Regions from separate parts of the Kitasatospora sp. NPDC087315 genome, predicted to be linked through region 1. Evidence: riboswitches for the same ligand, from Rfam matches in the RefSeq annotation. Region 1 holds a riboswitch; each other region holds the start of a gene.
The links. A riboswitch is a leader RNA that binds a small molecule or an ion and turns the genes downstream of it on or off. The one in region 1 is predicted to bind thiamine pyrophosphate.
Positions count from the first base shown of each region.

Region 2: it holds a riboswitch for thiamine pyrophosphate, as region 1 does, so the genes downstream of both, thiC (phosphomethylpyrimidine synthase ThiC) here and thiO (glycine oxidase ThiO) in region 1, are expected to answer to the same signal.
Region 3: it holds a riboswitch for thiamine pyrophosphate, as region 1 does, so the genes downstream of both, ACIO5D_RS21665 (purine-cytosine permease family protein) here and thiO (glycine oxidase ThiO) in region 1, are expected to answer to the same signal.

Region 1 covers NZ_JBIUYD010000009.1:36,223-43,106, forward strand. Annotated here, with positions in the region: gene ACIO5D_RS14620 (thiazole synthase) at 1-756, opposite strand, end outside; gene thiS (sulfur carrier protein ThiS) at 759-968, opposite strand; gene thiO (glycine oxidase ThiO) at 965-2,149, opposite strand; TPP riboswitch at 2,144-2,256, opposite strand; gene ACIO5D_RS14635 (NAD(P)/FAD-dependent oxidoreductase) at 2,363-3,559, shown strand; gene ACIO5D_RS14640 (Rv2175c family DNA-binding protein) at 3,668-4,033, shown strand; gene thiE (thiamine phosphate synthase) at 4,033-4,680, shown strand; gene ACIO5D_RS14650 (polyprenyl synthetase family protein) at 4,737-5,843, opposite strand; gene metF (methylenetetrahydrofolate reductase [NAD(P)H]) at 6,007-6,884, shown strand, end outside.
Region 2 covers NZ_JBIUYD010000015.1:192,940-199,823, forward strand. Annotated here, with positions in the region: gene ACIO5D_RS22730 (metallophosphoesterase) at 1-271, shown strand, start outside; gene ACIO5D_RS22735 (hypothetical protein) at 513-1,442, shown strand; gene ACIO5D_RS22740 (DUF5994 family protein) at 1,469-1,984, opposite strand; gene ACIO5D_RS22745 (CBS domain-containing protein) at 2,097-2,630, shown strand; gene ACIO5D_RS22750 (hypothetical protein) at 3,132-3,632, opposite strand; gene thiC (phosphomethylpyrimidine synthase ThiC) at 3,720-5,537, opposite strand; TPP riboswitch at 5,533-5,667, opposite strand; gene ACIO5D_RS22760 (hypothetical protein) at 5,821-6,027, shown strand; gene ACIO5D_RS22765 (flotillin family protein) at 6,131-6,884, shown strand, end outside.
Region 3 covers NZ_JBIUYD010000014.1:198,212-205,095, forward strand. Annotated here, with positions in the region: gene ACIO5D_RS21640 (PP2C family protein-serine/threonine phosphatase) at 1-100, opposite strand, end outside; gene ACIO5D_RS21645 (bifunctional DNA primase/polymerase) at 712-1,350, shown strand; gene ACIO5D_RS21650 (DUF5926 family protein) at 1,627-2,613, opposite strand; gene ACIO5D_RS21655 (ATP-binding protein) at 2,761-3,330, opposite strand; gene ACIO5D_RS21660 (glycerophosphodiester phosphodiesterase family protein) at 3,529-4,353, opposite strand; gene ACIO5D_RS21665 (purine-cytosine permease family protein) at 4,434-5,840, opposite strand; TPP riboswitch at 5,929-6,078, opposite strand; gene ACIO5D_RS21670 (S1C family serine protease) at 6,334-6,884, shown strand, end outside.

The DNA.
Region 1 (6,884 bases):
GGCCATGGCCGAGGAGGCCTCGGCGTGGAAGCGGCGCGGGATCCGGCCCGCCCGGTACGCCAGCCGGCCGGCCTCGGCGGCGTGCCGCATCGCGTCGGCCATCAGCACCGGGTCCTGGGCGCGGGTCACCGCCGAGGCCAGCATCACCGCGGCGCAGCCCAGCTCCATCGCCAGCGCCACGTCCGAGGCGGTGCCGGCACCCGCGTCCAGGATCACCGGGACCCGGGCGCTCTCCACGATCAGCTGGAAGTTGTGCGGGTTGCGGATGCCCAGGCCGGAGCCGATCGGGGAACCCAGCGGCATGATCGCCGCGCAGCCGACGTCCTCCAGCTTCCGTGCCAGCACCGGGTCGTCGTTGGTGTAGGGCAGCACGGTGAAGCCGTCGTCGACCAGGGTCTCGGCGGCGTCCAGCAGCTCGATCGGATCGGGCAGCAGGGTCCGCTCGTCCGCGATGACCTCCAGCTTCACCCAGTCGGTGCCGAGCGCCTCGCGGGCCAGCCTGGCGGTCAGCACCGCCTCGCCGGCCGTGAAGCAGCCGGCCGTGTTGGGCAGCACCCGGATGCCGTTGCGGACCAGCACGTCCAGGACGGAGCCCTGGGTGGTGGCGTCGACCCGGCGCATCGCCACCGTGGTGAGCTCGGTGCCGGAGAACCGCAGCGCCTGCTCCAGGATCTCCAGGCTGGGCGCGCCACCGGTGCCCATGATCAGCCGGGAGCCGAACGTGGTCCCGGCGATGTCCAGCAGGTCGTCCGCCATGGTCAGCCTCCCTGGACGGCGGTGAGGATCTCGACCCGGTCACCCGCGGCGAGCCGGGTCCGCGGCCACGAACCACGCGGCACCACGGTCTCGTTGAGCGCGGCGGCGACGCCGGAGTTGGCGGCGCTCAGCGCGGCCACCACCTCGGCGAGGGTGGTGGTGGCGGGCACCTGCCGGGGCTCGCCGTTGACGGTCAGTGCGATCTCGCTCATGCGGGGGCCTTCGTGGTGGAGCGGGCGGGGGAGAAGCGGGTGGGGGTGAACGGCGCCGCCAGGGCGGGCGTCTCGCCGGTGGCCAGGTACTCGGCGACCAGATCGGCCGTCACCGGGGTGAGCAGCACGCCGTTGCGGTAGTGGCCGGTGGCGGCGACGAGGCCGGGCAGGGCGGTCGGACCGATCAGCGGGGCGTTGTCCGGGGAGCCGGGGCGCAGTCCGGCGGAGGTCTCCACCAGGGGCAGCTCGGTGATGCCGGGGACGAGCTCGTGCGCGTCGCGCAGCAGCTCGTACACCCCGCCGGCGGTGACGGTGGTGTCGTACCCCTGCTCCTCGCTGGTGGCACCGATCACCAGCTCGCCGTTCTCCCGGGGCACCAGATAGAGGTGCCGGCCGCGCACCACCGCGCGCACGTTGCGGGAGAGGAACGGCCGGTACGGCTCGGGCACCCGCAGCCGCAGGATCTGCCCCTTCACCGGGCGGATCGCGGGGAGCACGCCCTCGGGCAGGCCGGGCAGCCGGTGGCTGTGCGGACCGGCGGCGAGCACGATCCGGTCGGCGGTGACGGTCTCCAGTGTGTCCAGCCGGGCGCCGACCGCGCGGTCGTTCTCGACCAGCAGTTCGGTGGCCTCGGCGCGGTGCAGCAGGACGCCGGCCCGCTCGCAGGCGAGGACCAGCGCCCTGGCCAGCCGGCGGCCGTCCACCTGGTGGTCGTCGGTGACGTGCAGACCGCCCCGGACGCCGGGGGCGAGCATGGGTTCGAGCCTGCGGGCCTCGCGGCCGGTGAGCCAGTGCGAGTCCAGGCCGAGCCGCTGGTGGAAGGCGTGCAGTTCACGCAGTTCCGCGCGGTCGTCGGAGTCCAGGGCGACGGCGACGGTGCCGCACTGGCGGTAGCCGGTGTCCTGGCCGCCGCTCGCCTCGGTGAGTTCGGCGGCGAAGGCGGCATAGCGCTCGTTGGATGCCATCCCGAGGCGGAGCAACGGCTCCTCGCCGTACTGGAGTTCGGTGACGGGGGCGAGCATGCCGGCCGCGACCCGGGCGGCGCCGCCGCCGTGCGCCGGGTCGATCACCACGATGTTCCCCAGCCCGCGCCGGGCCGCGCGCCAGGCGACGGCGAGGCCGATGATGCCCCCGCCGATCACCAGGACGTCGGCATGCGCGCCCTTGGCCAAGCGTGTCAAAGTCGCTGCTCTCCCTTCGCCGGTATGACCCGGATCAGGTTCGGACGGTCGCAGGCCGTGTCAGCCCGCCTCTCAGCCCGGTCCGCCGGGCTCCCGTGAATTGGTGCCACCACCTTAACTCCGCGTCCCGCCCCGGCCGAAGGCGCGTACGAGGGGTGGACCCGAGCCCGGGTGGGGCCCGGACGGACGGCCGCCGCTGAGTACAGTGACGGCGTGGCAGAGCTGAGCGGGACGGATCAGGTGGTCGTGGTCGGGGCCGGGCTGGCCGGGGCGCAGTGCGCCGCGGGGCTGCGGCAGGGCGGCTGGCAGGGGCGGATCGTGCTGGTCGGCGAGGAGCCCCACGCGCCGTACGACCGGCCGCCGCTCTCCAAGGAGGTGCTGCTCGGCAAGGCCGATGCCACCACCCTCGACCTCGACTTCGCGGACCTGGGCGTCGAACTGCTCACCGGCCGCCGCGCCACCGGCCTCACCCCCGGGGTGCTGCACACCGACGCCGGCGATCTGCCGTACGGCACGCTGGTGATCGCCACCGGTGCCGCCCCGCGGGCCCTGCCCGGCGCCGAGCGCGCGCACCTGCTGCACACCCTGGACGACGCGCTGGCGCTGCGTGCCCTGCTCCGGCCGGGCCTGCGCCTGGTGCTGGTCGGCGCGGGCTGGATCGGCGCCGAGGTGTCCACCGCCGCCCGGGCGGCGGGGTGCGAGGTCACGGTCGTCGAGATGGGCCCGGCGCCCGTCCCCGGCGCGCTGCCCGCCGGGATCGGCCGGGCGATGGCCGCCTGGTACGCCGAGGCCGGGGTGGACCTGCGCTGCGGCGTCGGGGTCGCGGCGGTGGAGCCCGGCGCGGTGCTGCTGGCGGACGGCTCGCACCTGCCGGCCGACGAGGTGCTGGTCGGGATCGGCGCCCGGCCGGCCACCGGCTGGCTGGCCGGCTCCGGCGTCGAACTGGACGCGGCCGGTGCCGTCCTGGTGGACGAGCGGCTGCGCACCAGCCTGCCCGGCGTCTTCGCCGCGGGGGACTGCGTCAGCTATCCGTCGGCGCGCTCCGGCGTCCGGCTGGCCGTCCAGCACTGGGACCACGCGCTGCAGTCCGGCGCGGCGGCGGCCGCCGCCGTCCTCGGCGCGCAGGCGCCCTACGATCCGGTGCCGTACTTCTGGTCGGAGCAGTTCGGCCGCATGGTCCAGTACGCCGGGCGGCACGGGGCCGGTGACGAGCCGCTGTGGCGCGGTTCACCCGGGGAGCCGTCCTGGTCGGTGCTCTGGCTGCGCGACGGTGTGCCGCGCGCCCTGCTCGCGGTGGACCGTCCGCGCGACCTCGCCCAGGGCCGCCGGCTGATCGAGCGCGGTACGGCGCTGGACCCGGCCCTGGCGGCGGACCCCGCGGTGCCGCTGAAGTCGGCGCTCGCCGGGTAGCGCGGCGGGGCCCGCAGGCGGCCGCCCCGGTGCTCGACGGACCTGTGACGGGTGTGCGGCGGGTGGTGAGTGGTGCGCGGCGGGCCGTGGAGGTGGCAGTCTGGTGGCGTGAGTGAGATCGAAAGCAAGATTGAAACCCTCGTTTCCGAGTGGATGTACCTGCCCGACATCTCGGAGCAGTGGGGCGTGCGGGTCACCGAGGTCCGCGACCTGGTCCGCAGCGGCGGGCTGATCGCGGTCCGGCGCGGCCCGAACAAGTCGCTGCAGGTGCCTGCCGCGTTCATCGACGGCCAGGGCCTGGTCAAGCACCTGTCGGGCACCCTGACCGTCCTGCGCGACTGCGGGTACAACGACATGGAGATCCTGGAGTGGCTCTTCACCGAGGACCCGTCGCTGCCCGGCAGCCCCATCCAGGCGCTGTGTGAGAACCGCGGCACCGAGGTGAAGCGCCGCGCCCAGGCGATGCTGATCTGATGGCGGCGGACACCCCGCGCCGGCGGCTCGCCGACGCCCGGCTCTACCTGTGCACCGACGCCCGCCGCGAGCAGGGCGACCTCGCCGAGTTCCTGGACGAGGCGCTGGCCGGCGGGGTGGACATCGTCCAGCTGCGGGACAAGGGCCTGGAGGCCAGGCAGGAGCTGGCGGCCCTGGAGGTCTTCGCCGACGCCTGCCGCCGCCACGGCAGGCTGCTGGCCGTCAACGACCGCGCCGACGTCGCGCACGCCGCCCGCCCCGACGTGCTGCACCTCGGGCAGGACGACCTGCCGGTGCCGGCCGCCCGGGCGATCCTCGGCGAGGACGTGATCATCGGACGGTCCTGCCACGCCGAGTCCGAGGTGGACGCGGCGATCGCCGAGCCCGGCGTGGACTACTTCTGCACCGGGCCGGTCTGGCCGACCCCGACCAAGCCCGGCCGCCACGCGCCGGGCCTCGGCCTGGTCTCGTACGCGGCCGCGCGGGACACCGACCGGCCGTGGTTCGCCATCGGCGGCATCGACCTCGGCAACCTGGACCAGGTGCTGGCGGCCGGCGCCCGCCGGATCGTGGTGGTGCGCGCCATCACCGGCGCGGACGACCCGCGGGCGGCCGCCGCCGAGCTGTCCCGGCGGCTGCGGGCCTGACCCCGCCGGGCCCGCCGCCGTCCGCCCGTACCCGCCCGCCGTACCCCCGGTACCGGTCAGTACTTGCGGACGGTGGCGGCCTCGGCCAGCGCCAGCAGCACCTCGCGGGCCCGCTCGTCCGCCAGCGGCGCCGCCTCCAGCGCGCCGAGCGCCTGGCGCATCAGCTCCTCGATCCGCTGCTCCACCAGCCCGGGCGCGCCGCTGCGCTCCACCAGCGCGCGCAGCCGGGTGACCTCCTCGGTCGCCAGGTCCGGTGCCCCGAGCCGCTCGTCCAGGTGGCGGGCGTCGGCCGCGGACAGCCCGCGCATGGCGTGCGCCACCAGCAGGGTGCGCTTGCCCTCGCGCAGGTCGTCCCCGGCCGGCTTGCCGGTGACGGCCGGGTCGCCGAAGACGCCCAGCAGGTCGTCCCGGAGCTGGAACGCCTCGCCCAGCGGCAGGCCGAACGCCCCGTACGCCTCGACCAGCCCGGGCCCGGCGCCGGCGAGCAGCGCGCCGATCTGGAGCGGGCGCTCGATGGTGTATTTGGCCGACTTGTAGTGCAGGACGGTCTGGGCCCGCTCCAGCGCGCCCGCGTCGGCGGAGTCGCCGGCGACCGGCTCCAGGACGTCCAGGTACTGGCCGACCATGACCTCGGTCCGCATCAGGTCGAACACCGGCTTGGCGGACAGCACCGCGGCCGGCTCCAGGCCCGAGCGCAGGAACAGCTCGTCGCACCAGATCAGCAGCAGGTCGCCGAGCAGCACCGCCGCGGAGGCGCCGTACTGCTCGCGGTCGCCGCGCCAGCCGCTCTCGCGGTGCAGGGCCTCGAAGCGGCGGTGGACGGAGGGCAGGCCGCGCCGGGTGTCGCTGCGGTCCATCAGGTCGTCGTGGACCAGCGCGCTGGCCTGGAGCAGCTCCAGGGCGGCCGCCGCGTGCGCGATGCCGTCGCCCCCGGCCGGGCCGCCGGCGCCGCGCCAGCCCCAGTAGCAGAACGCCGGGCGCAGCCGCTTGCCGCCGTCGAGCAGGAAGTCGCGCAGGGCGTCGGCGGCGGGTGCCAGCCGCGGGGAGATCTTCCCCAGCAGCGCCGACTGGCCGTCCATGAACCCGGCGAGCGCGGCGTTCACCCGCTCGCGCACGTCCTCCACGTCAATGGGGCTGGCCGGGCGGCTGGTGGGCGAGGTCACGATGAGGCTCCGGAGGTTCGCTGGGGTGCGGCAAGCCTAGCCGGGCGGCTGGGAACGCCTGTACGGACGACGGCCGGCCGGGATCCGGAACGCCGTCCACCGATTGTCTCAATCCGTGGACCTCGGTTGTCCGGGTCCTTTGCCCGACGGTTAACCTGCCAGCATGGCACTCGGCGTCGCTTCCACCAGAACAGACCGCGCGCAGACGGTTCGCGAGCTCCTGGCGGCTGGCAAGCGGTCCTTCTCCTTCGAGTTCATGCCGCCGCGCACCGAGGTCGGTGAACAGCGGCTCTGGGACGCCATCCGGCGGCTCGAACCGCTCGACCCGAACTTCGTCTGCATGACCTACGGGGCCGGCGGCTCCTCGCGCGAGCGCACGGTCAACATGGTCGGCCGGATCGCCACCGAGACCACGCTGACGCCGGTCGCCCACCTGACCGCGGTCGACCACTCGATCGCCGAGCTGCGCAACATCATCGGCCACTACGCCGACCAGGGCGTACGCAACGTCCTCGCGGTGCGCGGCGACCCGCCCGGCGACCCGACGGGCGAGTGGGTGAGCCACCCGCAGGGGGTCACCTACGCGTACGAGCTGGTGGAGCTGATCAAGGGGATCGGCGACTTCTGCGTCGGCGTCGCCGCCTCCCCGAACATGCACCCGCGCTCGACCGACTGGGACGAGGACATCCGGCACTTCGTCGGGAAGATCCGCGCGGGCGCCGACTACGCGATCACCCAGATGTTCTTCGAGGTCGACGACTACCTGCGGCTGCGCGACAGGGTCACGGCGGCCGGCTGCGAGGCGCCGATCATCCCGGAGATCATGCCGGTCACCAACGCCAAGCAGCTGGACCGCTTCCCCCAGCTGAGCGGCTCGGCCTTCCCGGCCGACCTGGAGGAGCGGCTGCGGGCCGTGATCGACGACCCGGTGGCGCTGCGCGAGGTCGGCATGGACCACGCCACCGCGATGTCCGAGCGGCTGCTCGCCGAGGGCGCCCCCGGCCTGCACTTCATCACGCTCAACCACTCGACCGCGACGCT
Region 2 (6,884 bases), on a different contig from region 1:
GTGGGACTGCTTCCGCCGCTTCACCAAGCGCTTCGCCTTCCGCGGCGACGCCGGCCCGATGGCCGTCCACGAGCTGCTCGACACCTACGGCGGCGCGCGCGTGGTGCACGGCCACAGCCCGATCCCGTACCTCACCGGCGCGGTGCACGCCGACGACGGCGCCCCGCCGCACATCCCCGGCCCGTACATCTACGCCGACGACCTCGCGGTCGCCATGGACGGCGGGGTCACCATGGAGGGGCGGCTGCTGGTCGCCCGGCTCCCGATCTGAACCGGTCGGCCGCGCCGAACCGACCGACGCGTCGCCCGCCCCTCCGCCAGTCCGTCCGTCCGTCAACCGGACAGGCGTTCGCCACCGCCCCTGACCTGCGCCGTTCCCCGGCCGGGGGCAAAGTTCCGGAAACCGACTGTCAACGCGGCCGCACCCGCCCCTACCATCGAGGCACACCACACCCGGCCGCTCGTGTGGCGGCCCGTCTCCGTGCCCGCCCGGCGGAGCGGACGGGGTTCGCATGAACGGGGTCCGTATGAACAACGCCCCGCATCTGCTCGCCGAGGACCGCCCGGACTTCGAGCGCCTCCTCGACGAAGCACTGCGCGACGGCACCATCCTCACCGCCCTGCGCGGGCCCGGCGCCCTCACCGCCGAGCAGCTGCGCACCAAGGCCCTGCGCGAGGCCGACGACATCGCGGCCGCGGCCGCCACCGAGTACGCGCACTACACCCGGCTGCGGCAGAGCCTGCGCGACACACCCCCGCCCGGCCAGGGCGGCACGGCCGGCGCGCCGGGGCTGTTCAGCCAGCTGCGCTCGGCGAACGGCGGCGCCGGACTGTTCCCGGTCCTGACCGTGCTCACCCCGATCCTCGCCTGGGCCGCCGCCCTGGTCCTGCTCCTCATCGGGTACACGCTGCGCGCCGCCAACCCCGGTCTGGCGCTGGCCGGTTCGGTCCTGACGGCCGGCTGGCTGGCACTGGCGGCCGGCCTGGTCGCGATGGCGGCCGGGATCGTCGGACTGGTCCTCACCGCGCTGCGGGACGGCTCCACGGCCCCCGCCGGCGCCGCCCCCGGGCTCGCGACCGAGGTCGCCGACGCCCGGCGCGCCTGGCAGCGCGCGCTGCGCGACCGCGCCCTGGTGGCGTACCTGCACGCCTGTCTGCACGCCGACCCGGCAGCACCGCCCGGCACCCCGGCGCCCGCCGACGGGCCGGTTCCGGCGGACCCTGCCCGGCCCGAATCCGCCCGGCCCGATTTCAGCAGCCCGGACTTCAGCAGCCCCGGCTACTCCAGCGGCCACTACTCCGGCCCCGGCTTCACCAGCCCCGGCGCCGACGGCCTCACCGACCCCGAAGGCCGCGAGCCGCGTACCGCCGCCTTCACCACCCCCGACTTCACCGGCCCCGGCTACACCCCGCCGGCCTTCACCGGCCCCGACGACGTCTGAGCGGCCAACACCCGTCCAGCTACGTGCTACTGACCCGTGTTCAGCCACCGAACCGGCCGGCCGAGCAGCTCGGCCGCCGGGGAGTGGTTCCCCGGCGCCGACGCCCCCGCCATGGCGGCGGCGGCCGTACCCGGCTCGGTACCGGGTGGCACCACGAGGAGGAGGAAGTGGTCCTCGAAGCCCCGGGTGAGGCTGATGGTCTCGGCGCTGGCGGGGAACCAGCCGATCCGGACCGATTGACCGTCCACGGTGACCGACCGGGGGATGTGGTACCAGGCCGAGGTGGACAGGCCGACCCGGAGGATGGGGCCCAGATGGACACTGAGCGCGGTGATCAGGTCCGGCAGCTCGGCCCGGGCGTCCTTCGTGCGGGGCCACCACGCGCCGTCGAACATCCCGCTGCGGGACATCGTCGGCTCCAGCACCAGCCGCGGCAGCAGGGGAACACCGGGGACGGACCACGGCCCCGGGGCGGAAGGAGTGGGAAGCGGAATCGGCATCATCACGAGCCGCCCGTCCGGTCCAGAAAGAGGACCGATCATGACCCAGGGCGACACCAATGTGGGTACCGGTGTGCGACATGTCCTCGGTTGCCTCCCACGGTACTCCGCGCCGGCCCGCCCCCGGGCCGACCTGGCCCGGAGTAGCCTGGACATGTCCAGGGCACCCCGCATCCCGGTCACCTTCTCCGGCCTCGTCCTGGACGAAGGACCCTTCCGGGCGGCCGCCCTCGCCGCACCGGAGTCAGGCACCGGTGACACCGTGACCATCCACTCCACGAAGCCGACAGGCCTTCGCCACGACCTCACAGTCGCCGACGCGATGGAACCGTTCGAGTACCAGATCCCCGACGACAGCACCGTCGACCAGGCCGACGACATCCTCCGCAGCGCGGGCGTCCCCTACCTCCTCGTCCGTGACCACAACGGCCGCTGCGAAGGCCTGGTCACCCGGACGGGACTCCACCCGTTCCTCGCCCCGCCCTGGTACACCGAACTCACCCCGGTCAGCAGCACCAGGCACCAGCGCGGCCCGTTCGCCTGGCCGACCATGACCCTCTCCACGGCCGCTGTCGCGATGCGGATCAAGCACCTGACCGTCTGGCCGGTCATCGACGACGACGGCTACCTCCTCGGCATCCTCACCGCCGACCGGGTCGCCGGCCTGATCGAGACCACCCTCCGCTGAGCGGCGCACCACCCGAACGCCGTACCGGTCACCGGAGCACCCTCCGTCGCGTCAGTCCGGCGGGCGGGAGGCCGAAGGTGACGGCGGTGGAGCCGTCGCAGAGTTCCGACTTGCCGTGAGCTGCTGGACCGCACTCACGCAGGTCAACGCAAGTCAACAAGGCGCTGTTCCGGAAGGCCGGTACGGCCTCGCGGAACAGCGCCCGTCAGCTGACGCGTCAGTCTGCCGGCGGGAGGTTGACCCGCTGGCAGACTGGGCGTTCACCTCTGTCAGGGCTAGTGCCGTCGGCGGGGTGCGGCTCGTCCGCTCCGCCTCATAAAAATGAGGAGTGAGCCTCCCAAGGCAATGGCAGCCGCCGAGCCGACCGCAATGCCGATCGATCCGCCAGGGCCGGTGGCAGCCAGTACGTGCTCCGACTCCTTCGGATGCTGAACGGGGGCACCCTGCTCGTGACCACCTGGAGCGTTGCCGTGGTTTCCCTGGAACACGCGGGCTCGGTGATCACCTGAACACCCTGATCATGGACAGGTCGACCGCTCGGTTGATCACGTGGGAGAGGCTGAACGTTCCGTTGATCCTCGCCTCATGCGCGAGCCACCCGACATCGACGGGCGCCGTCTCCTGTCCCAGCGGATGGGTGAATCCGGTGACGACCCAGCGACCCCCGAGCGGAGAGGACACGTCGACCAGCCAGTCCCAACGGGCCCCGTACGCACTGATCAGGAACTCGGCGGCGAACAACATCAGCAGCGAGTGCGCCCTGGCCCACTCGTCCTCGGACAGTTCCGGGTAGGTCGCCCACTCGGCGAGTTGGTCTCCGACGATGCGGGAGGCCGTACCCGGATCGGTCTGCATCAGGTCCTCGCGCTCACCGATGGTGGTCAGCGCCCCTCGCGTGTACTCACGGCATTCCACCGCCCAGCCAGCGACATCGGGCTCACTGTTGCTCTGCTGATTCATGGCGGCATCAGTATCAGAGCAGATCACCAGCCCGCCGGCCACCCTTCCTCCCTGGAGCAGCCGCACGCCGAAGCGCTGCTCCGGGAAAGCCTCCCGGCTTCCCGGAGCAGCGCAGCCGGCGGGGCAACGTCAGTCCGCCAGCGGCAGGTAGACCCGGTTGCCCTGGGCGGCGAACTCCTCGGACTTGGCCTTCATGCCCGCCAGGGCCTCGGCGTCGAACTCGGTCTCCACGGCACTGGAGCCCTCGCCGTGCTCGGCCCGGATCTTTTGACTGATCTTCATCGAGCAGAACTTCGGGCCGCACATGGAACAGAAGTGGGCCGTCTTGGCGGGCTCCGCGGGGAGGGTCTCGTCGTGGAAGGCGCGGGCCGTCTCCGGGTCGAGGGCCAGGTTGAACTGGTCCTCCCAGCGGAACTCGAAGCGGGCGTCGGAGAGGGCGTCGTCCCAGGCCTGGGCGCCGGGGTGGCCCTTGGCGAGGTCGGCGGCGTGGGCGGCGATCTTGTAGGTGATGACGCCGGTCTTCACGTCGTCCCGGTTGGGCAGGCCCAGGTGCTCCTTGGGGGTGACGTAGCAGAGCATCGCGGTGCCCCACCAGGCGATCATCGCGGCGCCGATGCCCGAGGTGATGTGGTCGTAGCCGGGGGCGACATCGGTGGTCAGCGGGCCGAGGGTGTAGAACGGCGCCTCGTCGCAGATCTCCCGCTGGAGATCCATGTTCTCCTTGATCTTGTTCATCGGGACGTGGCCCGGGCCCTCGATCATCACCTGGACGTCCTTGGCCCGGGCGATCCGGCCGAGTTCGCCCAGCGTCCGGAGTTCGGCGAACTGCGCCTCGTCGTTGGCGTCGGCGATCGAACCGGGCCGCAGGCCGTCACCGAGCGAGAAGGTGACGTCGTAGCGGGCGAGGATGTCGCAGAGCTCCTCGAAGTTGGTGTGGAGGAAGTTCTCCCGGTGGTGCGCCAGACACCAGGCGGCCATGATCGAGCCGCCGCGCGAGACGATGCCGGTCTTGCGGCGGGCCGTCAGCGGGACGTACCGCAGCAGCACTCCGGCGTGGACGGTCATGTAGTCCACGCCCTGCTCGCACTGCTCGACGACGGTGTCGCGGTAGACGTCCCAGCTGAGGTCCTCGGCCTTGCCGTCGACCTTCTCCAGCGCCTGGTAGAGCGGCACGGTGCCGATCGGCACGGGGGAGTTTCGCAGGATCCACTCGCGGGTGGTGTGGATGTTGCGGCCGGTGGAGAGGTCCATCACGGTGTCCGCGCCCCAGCGGGTGGCCCAGGTCATCTTCTCCACCTCCTCCTCGATCGAGGAGGTGACGGCGGAGTTGCCGATATTGGCGTTGATCTTCACCAGGAAGTTGGTGCCGATGGCGGCCGGCTCGACCTCGGGGTGGTTCACGTTGACCGGGATGACGGCCCGGCCGCGCGCCACCTCGGAGCGGACGAACTCCGGCGCCAGGCCCTCGCGCAGGGCGACGAACTCCATCTCCGGGGTCACGATGCCGCGCTTGGCGTAGCCGAGCTGGGTGACTGCGGCGTCGCCGCGGCCGCGCAGGGGGCGGCGCGGGCGGCCGGGGAAGACGGCGTCCAGGTTCTTCAGGTTTCCGCCGCGCGGCGAGGTGTGCTTGATCCCGTCGTCCTCGGGGCGGGCCTCGCGGCCGTCGTACTCCTCGACGTCGCCGCGCTGGCGGATCCACGCGTCGCGCAGCGCGGGCAGGCCGCGCCGTACGTCGGGCTCGTACGCCGGGTCGGTGTACGGCCCGGAGGTGTCGTAGAGCGGGACGCTCTTCTCGTTGGTGAGCACGACCTCGCGGTACGGAACGCGCAGGTCGGGGCGGGACCCGTCGCGGTAGGCCTTGCGCCAGGCCGGGGTCGGATAGCCGGTGCCCGCGCTGCTGACGGCGGCGTTCTGGGCAGACTGCGGCTGTGCATCAAAAGTGGTCATCAGACCTTCAACTCCCTACGCCGGCATTACCCGGTCAGGTTCCTGCGGTCGGCGCAGCGTTCGGCACGTCCAGCGACGTCCCGGTCAGCGCCCTCTCAGCCCGGTGCTCCGAGCTCCCGTGTCCGCAGGCGGTATTGCCCGCGCATGACGTCCAACACCGTAGCGAGCCGATCGCGGCTGGTCCAGAGGGGGTCGGTGCCCGGCGATTCGGCCGGCGGGCCCACCGGGGGAGCCCGGCCCGGCAGACTGGCAGTCACACGGGCAGGCGACGAGGGAGGCCGTAGTGGTCGGAAGCACAGGGCGGGTCACCGGTCCGGTCGGAGCCGGTCTGGTCGGCGAGGTGATGGTGCACGTCAGGGAGCGCCAGGGGACGGAGGCCTTCCTGGCCTACCTCGCCGTACCGGGCGACCGGCTGTCGGTCGGCACACCGGTGGTGGTGGTCGAGTACCACCCGCCCCGGACCGTCTATGTGGCACCGGTCTTCCCGTGACACGCTTGTGACAGCCCGTCACGTCACTTCCCTTTCCTTCGAGTTGCCCTGAGCGGACAATCCGAACCGGCGCATCTCATGCGCCGGAAGGGGGAGTTGAACCATGGTGCTCATCATCGCGGGGGCCGTCGTCGCCGCGCTGGTCTTCGGGATCACGCTCTTCAAACTCATGTGGCGGGTGGCGGAGCCCAACGAGGCTCTGATCATCTCCGGCTCCCGGCACCGGACCGAGGGGGTCGGCGACGGTCTGGGCTTCCGGATCGTCACCGGCCGCGGGACCTTCGTCACGCCGGGCCTCCAGGGTGTCCGCCGGCTCTCACTGGACCTCAACGAGGCCGAGCTGAACGTCGAATGCGTCACCTCACAGGGCATCCCGGTCCACGTCAAAGGCGTGGTGATCTTCAAGGTCGGCGACGACGAGGTCTCCATCGCCAATGCCGCCCGGCGCTTTCTCGACCAGCAGAAGCTGATCAGCCAGCGCGTCCACAACGTCTTCGCCGGCCACCTGCGCTCGATCGTCGGCGGGCTCACCGTCGAGGACATGATCAGGGACCGCGAGCGGCTCACCGGGGAGACCAGGGCCGCCTCCGGGCTGGAGATGGAGAAGCTCGGGCTGATCATCGACACCCTGCAGATCCAGGAGATCATCGACCCCACCGGCTACATCAAGAACCTCGCCATCCCGCACGCCGCCGCCGTCCAGCGGGACGCCCGGATCGCCCAGGCCGAGGCCGACCGGATGGCCACCGAGGCGGAGCAGGAGGCCGCCGCGCGCAAGGCCGAGGCCACCCGCAACAGCCAGATCCAGCAGTCCGCCTACCAGGCCGAACGGGACACCGCCAACGCCCGCGCCGAAC
Region 3 (6,884 bases), on a different contig from region 1:
CCGGGCGGTGGCGGCCCGGCGGGTCGAGCACCGAGAGCCCGCTGACGCAGCCGGGCTCGCCCGGCTCGGAGGGAGTCGACGATGGGTGGGACTCGTTCATGCCGCCACTCCTGACGCGGTGGTACGTGTCATGCGGAACCCCCAGGTACGGCCGATTGGAGCGAGGACGGCCAAAGGGCGCGTTTCGCCTCGATTCGCTACTACTCGTCATTGATCGACAGCAATGCCACCACTTCTACACAGGCCATTCGGGGCATGTCCAGATCCAGGACGACGCGGTGGCCGGTTCCACATGCTTCGGAGCCCGTACGGCGGGCGCGTCCGGTTCGTACGCGCGCCGGTCGGCCTCGGACGGCATGGAGCTCCGGGAGAACGGGCAGAACCGTCCTGACGGCTCCGGCGGCCGTCCGGATCGTATGCTTTCGCCGTCCGTCGGCCGGGCTGGCCGGAAGACACTCACTCGTACGGTGGAACCAACCGCCCCCGGGCGGCGTCCATCCGGTCGCGTACGGGATTCTCGTTCCAAGGGCTGTTCTATTCCGCGGTCCTTCAGGTCGTGCTCCACACCGTGCTTCACGCCCGTCACGCCGTTCGTCCGTCCTGCCGCCCGGCCCCGCCAGCATCGCGCCTTCGCGGGGCCCGCACGGCGCTTCCCGACGTACGCCGGCGGGCTTTGAGCGAACCGAGCGGTCACGGAAAGGAACGAGCGCCATGCGTGAGAATCCGAGGGGCCGGTCATCGGCCCGTTCCGCCCGGCTGGCCGCCGCGCTGGCCGCCGCCGTGGACCATCGCTGGCCCGTGGTGCCGGGCGCGCTGCTGACTGCCGGGCAGTGCTCCTGCGGGGATCCGGGCTGCGCCGTCCCCGGTGCCCACCCGCACGACCCGCCGCTGCTCGCGGCCACCACCGACGCCCGGATGGTGCGCTGGTGGTGGGAGCGGCAGAGCCCGGACGCGCCGGTGCTGGCCGCCACCGGCGGGGTGGTCTCGGCGGTCAGCCTGCCCGCGGCGGCCGGTGCCAGGGCGCTCGCCTACCTCGGCGCGCTGCGGCTGCCGCTCGGCCCGGTGCTGGCGATGCCCGGCCGGTACGCGATGCTGGTCGCCCCGTACTCGCTCGACGTGCTCGGCGAGATGCTCGCCCAACTGCCATGGGTGCCGGGCTCGTTGCGTTATCACGGGTCGGGTGGGTTCCTGCCGCTGCCGCCCGGTGGCGGGTCCGGCGGGCGGGTGCGCTGGGTGCTGCCGCCGCGGCCGGCGGCCGGCGGCGGGGTCTGGCTGCCCCAGGTCGGTCCGCTGCTGGGGGAGTTGGTCGAGGCGACGGTCCGGCTGGACACCGGCCGCTCGGCGTACTGACCGGGTGCGGCGGGGTCGTGCGCGAGTGATCGTGTACGGCGGGATCGTGCGGGCGGACCAGCCGCTCGTGCGCCGTCCCGTGCGCCGGCCGCACGCGGGCGGCCGTTCCGGAAAACAAAAGATCCGGTCGCTGGCGACGGGGGATGCACCAGCGACCGGACTCTTTAGACAGTAACAAGGATCCGCGCCCGCGCCAATTTCCAAGGACCCTTCCCCGCCCGGAAATTGCGGTCGGCGAGGGGTAATGTGACGCGTATCACCCGATCCTGGTCGCCTTTAGTTCAAGGTGACCTGACGGTTCACCAGGTTTGCCCGGGCGCGCCGCTCCTCGGCCGTCAGCGGGGTGTTGTCGGCCAGCGTGGCGGCGAGCCGCTCGGCGAACTCGGCGGCCGGCTTCTCGCAGTCGGCCGCCGTCATGGCCACCGGCAGGTCCCAGACCGGGACGGTCAGCCCGTGCGCGCGGAACGAGCCGACCAGGCGGGTGTCCGGGCCGACCGAGGACTGGTCGGCGGCGGTCAGCCGGGCCAGCGCGTCCAGCAGTTGCTCCTCCGGCACCGTCATCACCCAGCGCAGGTGGTTCTTGTCCGGAGTGCCGCACCAGTAGGCGGAGTCGACGCTGCCGAGCTTCTCGGTGGGGATCGCCGAGGCGTTGGCGCGCTCCAGCGAGGCGGCCACCTCGCCGGTGGCGGCCTCGGCGTCCTCCAGCCAGAACTCGAAGCCGGTGTGCACGGCCGGCGTGAACCCGGCGTCGAGGTCCAGCAGATCCTGCAGACGGCGGCCGCCCGGGACGGTCCGGCGGGCGGGTACCGGGGTGCCCGGCTCGGTGGCCAGGGCCAGCTCCAGGGCGTCCGCGAGGTCGCGGCTCAGGTCGCCGGAGGCGGACTGGGTCTGCAGGCCGAGCAGGATCGAGCCGTCCGGGCGGCGCAGCGCGGGCCAGGCCAGCGGCAGGACGGTCGCCAGCGTCACCGACGGGACCTCGCCGTTGGCGGCCTCGGCCACCCCGGCGGCCAGCGTCAGCGGCACCGTCGCGGCCGGCACCAGCTCGCGCAGCGCGACCCAGTCGGCCTCGCCCGGCAGCCCCTCGAACGGGCGGTGCACCAGCTCCTGCACGGCGTGCGAGGCATCCCGGCCGTGACACGCCTTGTACCGGCGGCCGGAACCGCAGGGGCAGTTCTCGCGGGCCCCGACCACGGGGATCTCGCCCGTGGCGGCGGTGGTGGACTGGCTGCGCTGCGGCGCCTTCTTGGCGGCCTTCTTGCCCATGGTGCGGCTCTCCCGGGGACGGTTGTGTTGTGCTCCGGGCAGCCTACTGACGTTCCCCCGGCGCGTGGACACACGCCGGGGCGGGGCGTGGGTGGCGGCGCGCGCGGACGGGGCGCGGGGGCGCGCGGACGGGCGGGTCCGGCCCGCTCAGGCGCTGCGGGCATCACCGCCGGTCCGTCGGGCGTGGCGGGCCCGGGCGGGCAGTGCCGCCCACACCGTCACTTCGCCGGGAGCGTCGCGCACACCCCAGTCGCTGGCCAGCTGGCCGACGATGCTCAGGCCGCGGCCGCCGCGCGAGGTCAGGGACGGGCCGGCGGGCGTCGGGCGGGTCTGCGCCCCGCCGTCGGTGACCTCCAGCGTGAGGATCCCGTCCGCGTGCATCTGCCAGCGCACCAGGACCCCGCCGTCGCCGCCGTCCGGCTGTGGGTGTGCGGCCGTCCTGGCGCCCTGGCCCGCGGTGGGGACCCCGACGAGCACCTGGTCCACGACCTCCGCCCGGGCGCTGCGGCCGAGCGCGGGCAATGGCCCGAGCGGCCGCGCATAGCGACAGGCATTACTCAGCAGTTCGGAAAGGATCAGAACAGCATCATCAATGACCGGTTCGGGTATCTCCCGGTCGCCCAGATCTCGACGCAGTCGGCGCCGTGCGACCCCGACACTCGCTGGGCCGTGCGGCACTGCCATGGTCGATGAAGTCGGCACTTCACGCGCCACCATCAACGCCACCCCCGGACCTCCTTCAGCGTATGCCGAGGGATGGATGCCCCTTGGTAATGCGTCGGAAACGACTGCGGGGCGATCCCGCGCGGACATTTCAAACCGCGCGACCCAGGGTGGGCGGCAGGTGATTCCGTGCTCACCCTCCGTCGTGAAAACGCATAATTTCCGGCAAAAATTGTCGGCAGCAGGTTTGGTTCACCGGCCGAGCTGGGCGAGGACCTCGGCCGGGCGGTTGGTGATGATCGCCGACACCCCGAGCTCCAGGCACAGCTCCACGTCGGCCGGCTCGTCCACGGTCCAGACGTGCACCTGGTGGCCCAGCTCGCGCAGTCGCGTCACCAGCCGCGGCCTGGCCCGCACCAGCTCGATGCCGGGCCCGGCGATCCCGGCCCCGCCCGGCAGCGTCGCGCCCGGGCGCAGCCGGCCCCGCAGCGGCAGGCCGCGCTCGAACAGGAACACCCTCGGGTACTGCGGCGCGGTGGCGGCCACCCGGGCGAGCGCCAGCGCGGAGAAGCTCATGATCCGGGCCTGCGGGCGGCCGTCCGCGGGGTCTCCGGTGATCTTGAACCGGTCCAGCATCCGCAGGAGCTCGGCCTCCACCCGGCCCCGGAAACGGACCGGGTGCTTGGTCTCGATCGCCAGGTCCACCGGGCGTCCGCAGTCCGCGACCAGCTCCAGCAGGCTCTCCAGCCGCAGAACGCCCCGCAGCTCCGGGTCCGCGCTCGGTGCGCCCGTCTTCCAGGCGCCGAAGTCGTGCGCCTCCAGCTCGGCCAGCGTCATCGCGGACACCGTGCCGCGGCCGTCCGAGACCCGGCCGATCCTGCGGTCGTGCACACAGACCAGATGTCCGTCGGCCGTGACCCGGACATCGCACTCGACCGCGTCGGCGCCCTCGGTGAGCGCCCGCCGGTAGGCGGCGAGCGTGTGCTCGGGCAGCGCGTACGAGGATCCGCGGTGGGCGATCACCTGGACGGACGGCGCGGTGCGCGCCGCCGCCGGGGGGAGGTCGGGGCTGGTCACACGTCCCACGATAGGCGGCGGAAGTGACGCGAAAACGAAGACGGCCCCAACCTGAGGGGCCGTCTTCGCGTGGGGGCGGATCAGTCCCGCGCGTCCCGGCGGGTCAGCGGGGTGAGCGCCCAGGTGGCCAGGGCCGGCACCAGGAAGCCGAACAGCGAGGCCGAGGTCCACTCCTGCGGGGTGAAGTGCAGCGCCTCCTGGACGGAGGTCCAGAAGTCCGTCCACCAGCCGGCGATCGCGGTCGGCGCGATCAGCTGGTAGACGACGAAGCCCAGCGCCCACGGCAGCAGCATCAGCCGGCGGGACGGCGCGTCGGCGGAGAGGTTCCAGCCGCGCCGGCCGGCGCCGAGGAAGTAGTCGACCGCCAGCACCGCGAACATCGGCACGAACACCGAGCCGATCAGGCCCAGGAAGGCGTAGTAGGAGTCGGTGAACTCGGTGATCTGCAGAGCCAGCACCGTGATCAGCAGCCCGGTCCCGCCGGTCAGCACCCGGCGGTCCACCCTGGGCAGCAGGTTGTGGACGGACATCGCGGTCGAGTACACGTTGGCGAAGGACTGGTCCGTCTCGCGCAGGACCAGCACCAGCAGGAACGCCCAGCCGGCCCAGACGCCCAGGAAGGAGTCGAAGATCCGGTCCGGGTCGCCGCCGGACTGCAGCAGCGCGATCAGGCCCAGCACGTAGCACCAGACCTGGGCGACGGTGTAGCCGGAGAAGCTGCCCCAGAACGCGGCGCGCGGGGTGCGCGAGTGCCGGGTGTAGTCGGCGGCCAGCGGCACGAAGGAGATCGACACCGCGATCATCGCGTCGGTGGCCTTCAGGAAGCCGTGCCAGTTGCCCGCGCCCGGGTCCGGCACGCCGTGCCGGCCCAGCTGGACGGTGAAGTACACCATCGCGACCGCGACCGCCCCGGCGACGAACCGCCGCAGCACCGCGATCGAGCCCAGCGGCCAGATGGTCAGCGCGGTGGTCAGCGCGCCCGCCAGCAGGACGAAGGCCCAGCGGTAGCCCTCGGTGTGGACGACGGTCTGCGCGCCCATCGCGATCACCAGCAGCTCGTACACGCCCCAGCCGACGCACTGGACGATGTTCAGCACCGTCGGCACGTACGAGAGCTTCGTCCCGAACAGCCCGCGCAGGTTCGCCATCGCCGGTGCGCCGGTACGGGCCCCGATCAGGGCGGCCACACCGAGCATCGCGGTGCCGACCACGGTCCCGGCCGCGATCGCGGTCACGGCGGCGGCCAGGGAGAGCTCGCTGCCCCGCGCGCCCAGCACGGTGGCGGCGGTGGTGAAGCCGATCAGGCTGACGCCGAGGTTCATCCAGAGCGCGAAGTGGTCGCGGAAGCGGAGCGTGCGCGGCGGCTCGGTGTCCAGGACGAGCGGCGCCTCGACCCGCTCGGACCGGTCCGGCCGGTCCAGGACGGCGGTGGCCGCGGCGGCACCGGTCGCGGTGGGGGAGCCGGGCACGGCGGCGGAACCGGGCACGGGGGGACCGGCGTCGGAGTGAACGGTCGTGGACGGTTCGGAGAAACCCTTGGACGCGGGCGCGCCCGAAGAAGAGGATGGCGAAGCAGGCGGCATGGCCGATACTCCCTACGCCGGCATTACCCGGACAGGTTCCGGCGGTCAGCGCCCCCTCGACGGTCCGCCCACGGACGTCGTGGCGTACGGTCGACCAGCGCACTCTCAGCCTGGGAAGGTCCAAGCTCCCGCGTGTCAGTTGTGAGCGACAGGCTAACCGGCACGGGGGTGAACGCCAAGGCCAGGCGCTGGGCGCCCCGGCCGCGAGGGACATCCGGCGGCGGTGGGCGAGCGGCCGGTGGGGGTGGTGGTTCGGGGGCGTTCGGCCGGGTTTCCGGACGGGGCCGTCGGACCTGGCTAAGGATTCTTATGACTTCTTCAGAAGGGTCCTTACGGCAATCGAATCGAGTGTGCGAAAAACTATGCTTCTTGGTCCTGTCAGCTATGGAGGTCGTCCGTGAGCACCGAGCGCGAGGTTGGGTCCACCGGGCCGCAGGGGGAACAGCCCTCCGGCGGCCAGGGGGTGGTGGGTCCCGCTCATGACGGTCCGGCGCAGCAGTCCGCGTCCGCCGCTGCCACCCCCGCACAGGCGCCCGCCGACCGGACCACCACCGACGTGGCACCGGCGGTGCCCGCCGCGCCCGCCGCTCCGGCGGCCGGCGGATCCACGCCGACGCTGGCGTTCAGCAAGATCAGCGCCCCGGCGCCGGCCGAGGCACCCGCCGCGGCCGCGGCTGCCGACGCTCCCGTGTCCGCGCCCGCCCCGGTCGAGGCCGGCCACCCCGGCCCGGGGTACATCGACGCCCCGCCGCCGGTCGTGCCGCCCGCCCCGGCGGGGCCGCCGGCCGCGCCCGCCCCGGCGCTCGCCGAGGCACCGGCCCTGCCGACGGCGCCCGTCGCGCCCGCCGTCAACCCGTACGCCACCACGGGCGCCCCGGCCGCCGCGGCGCACGACCCGTACGGTGCCCCGCCCGCCGCGGCCCACGACCCGTACGGCGCCCCGGCGGG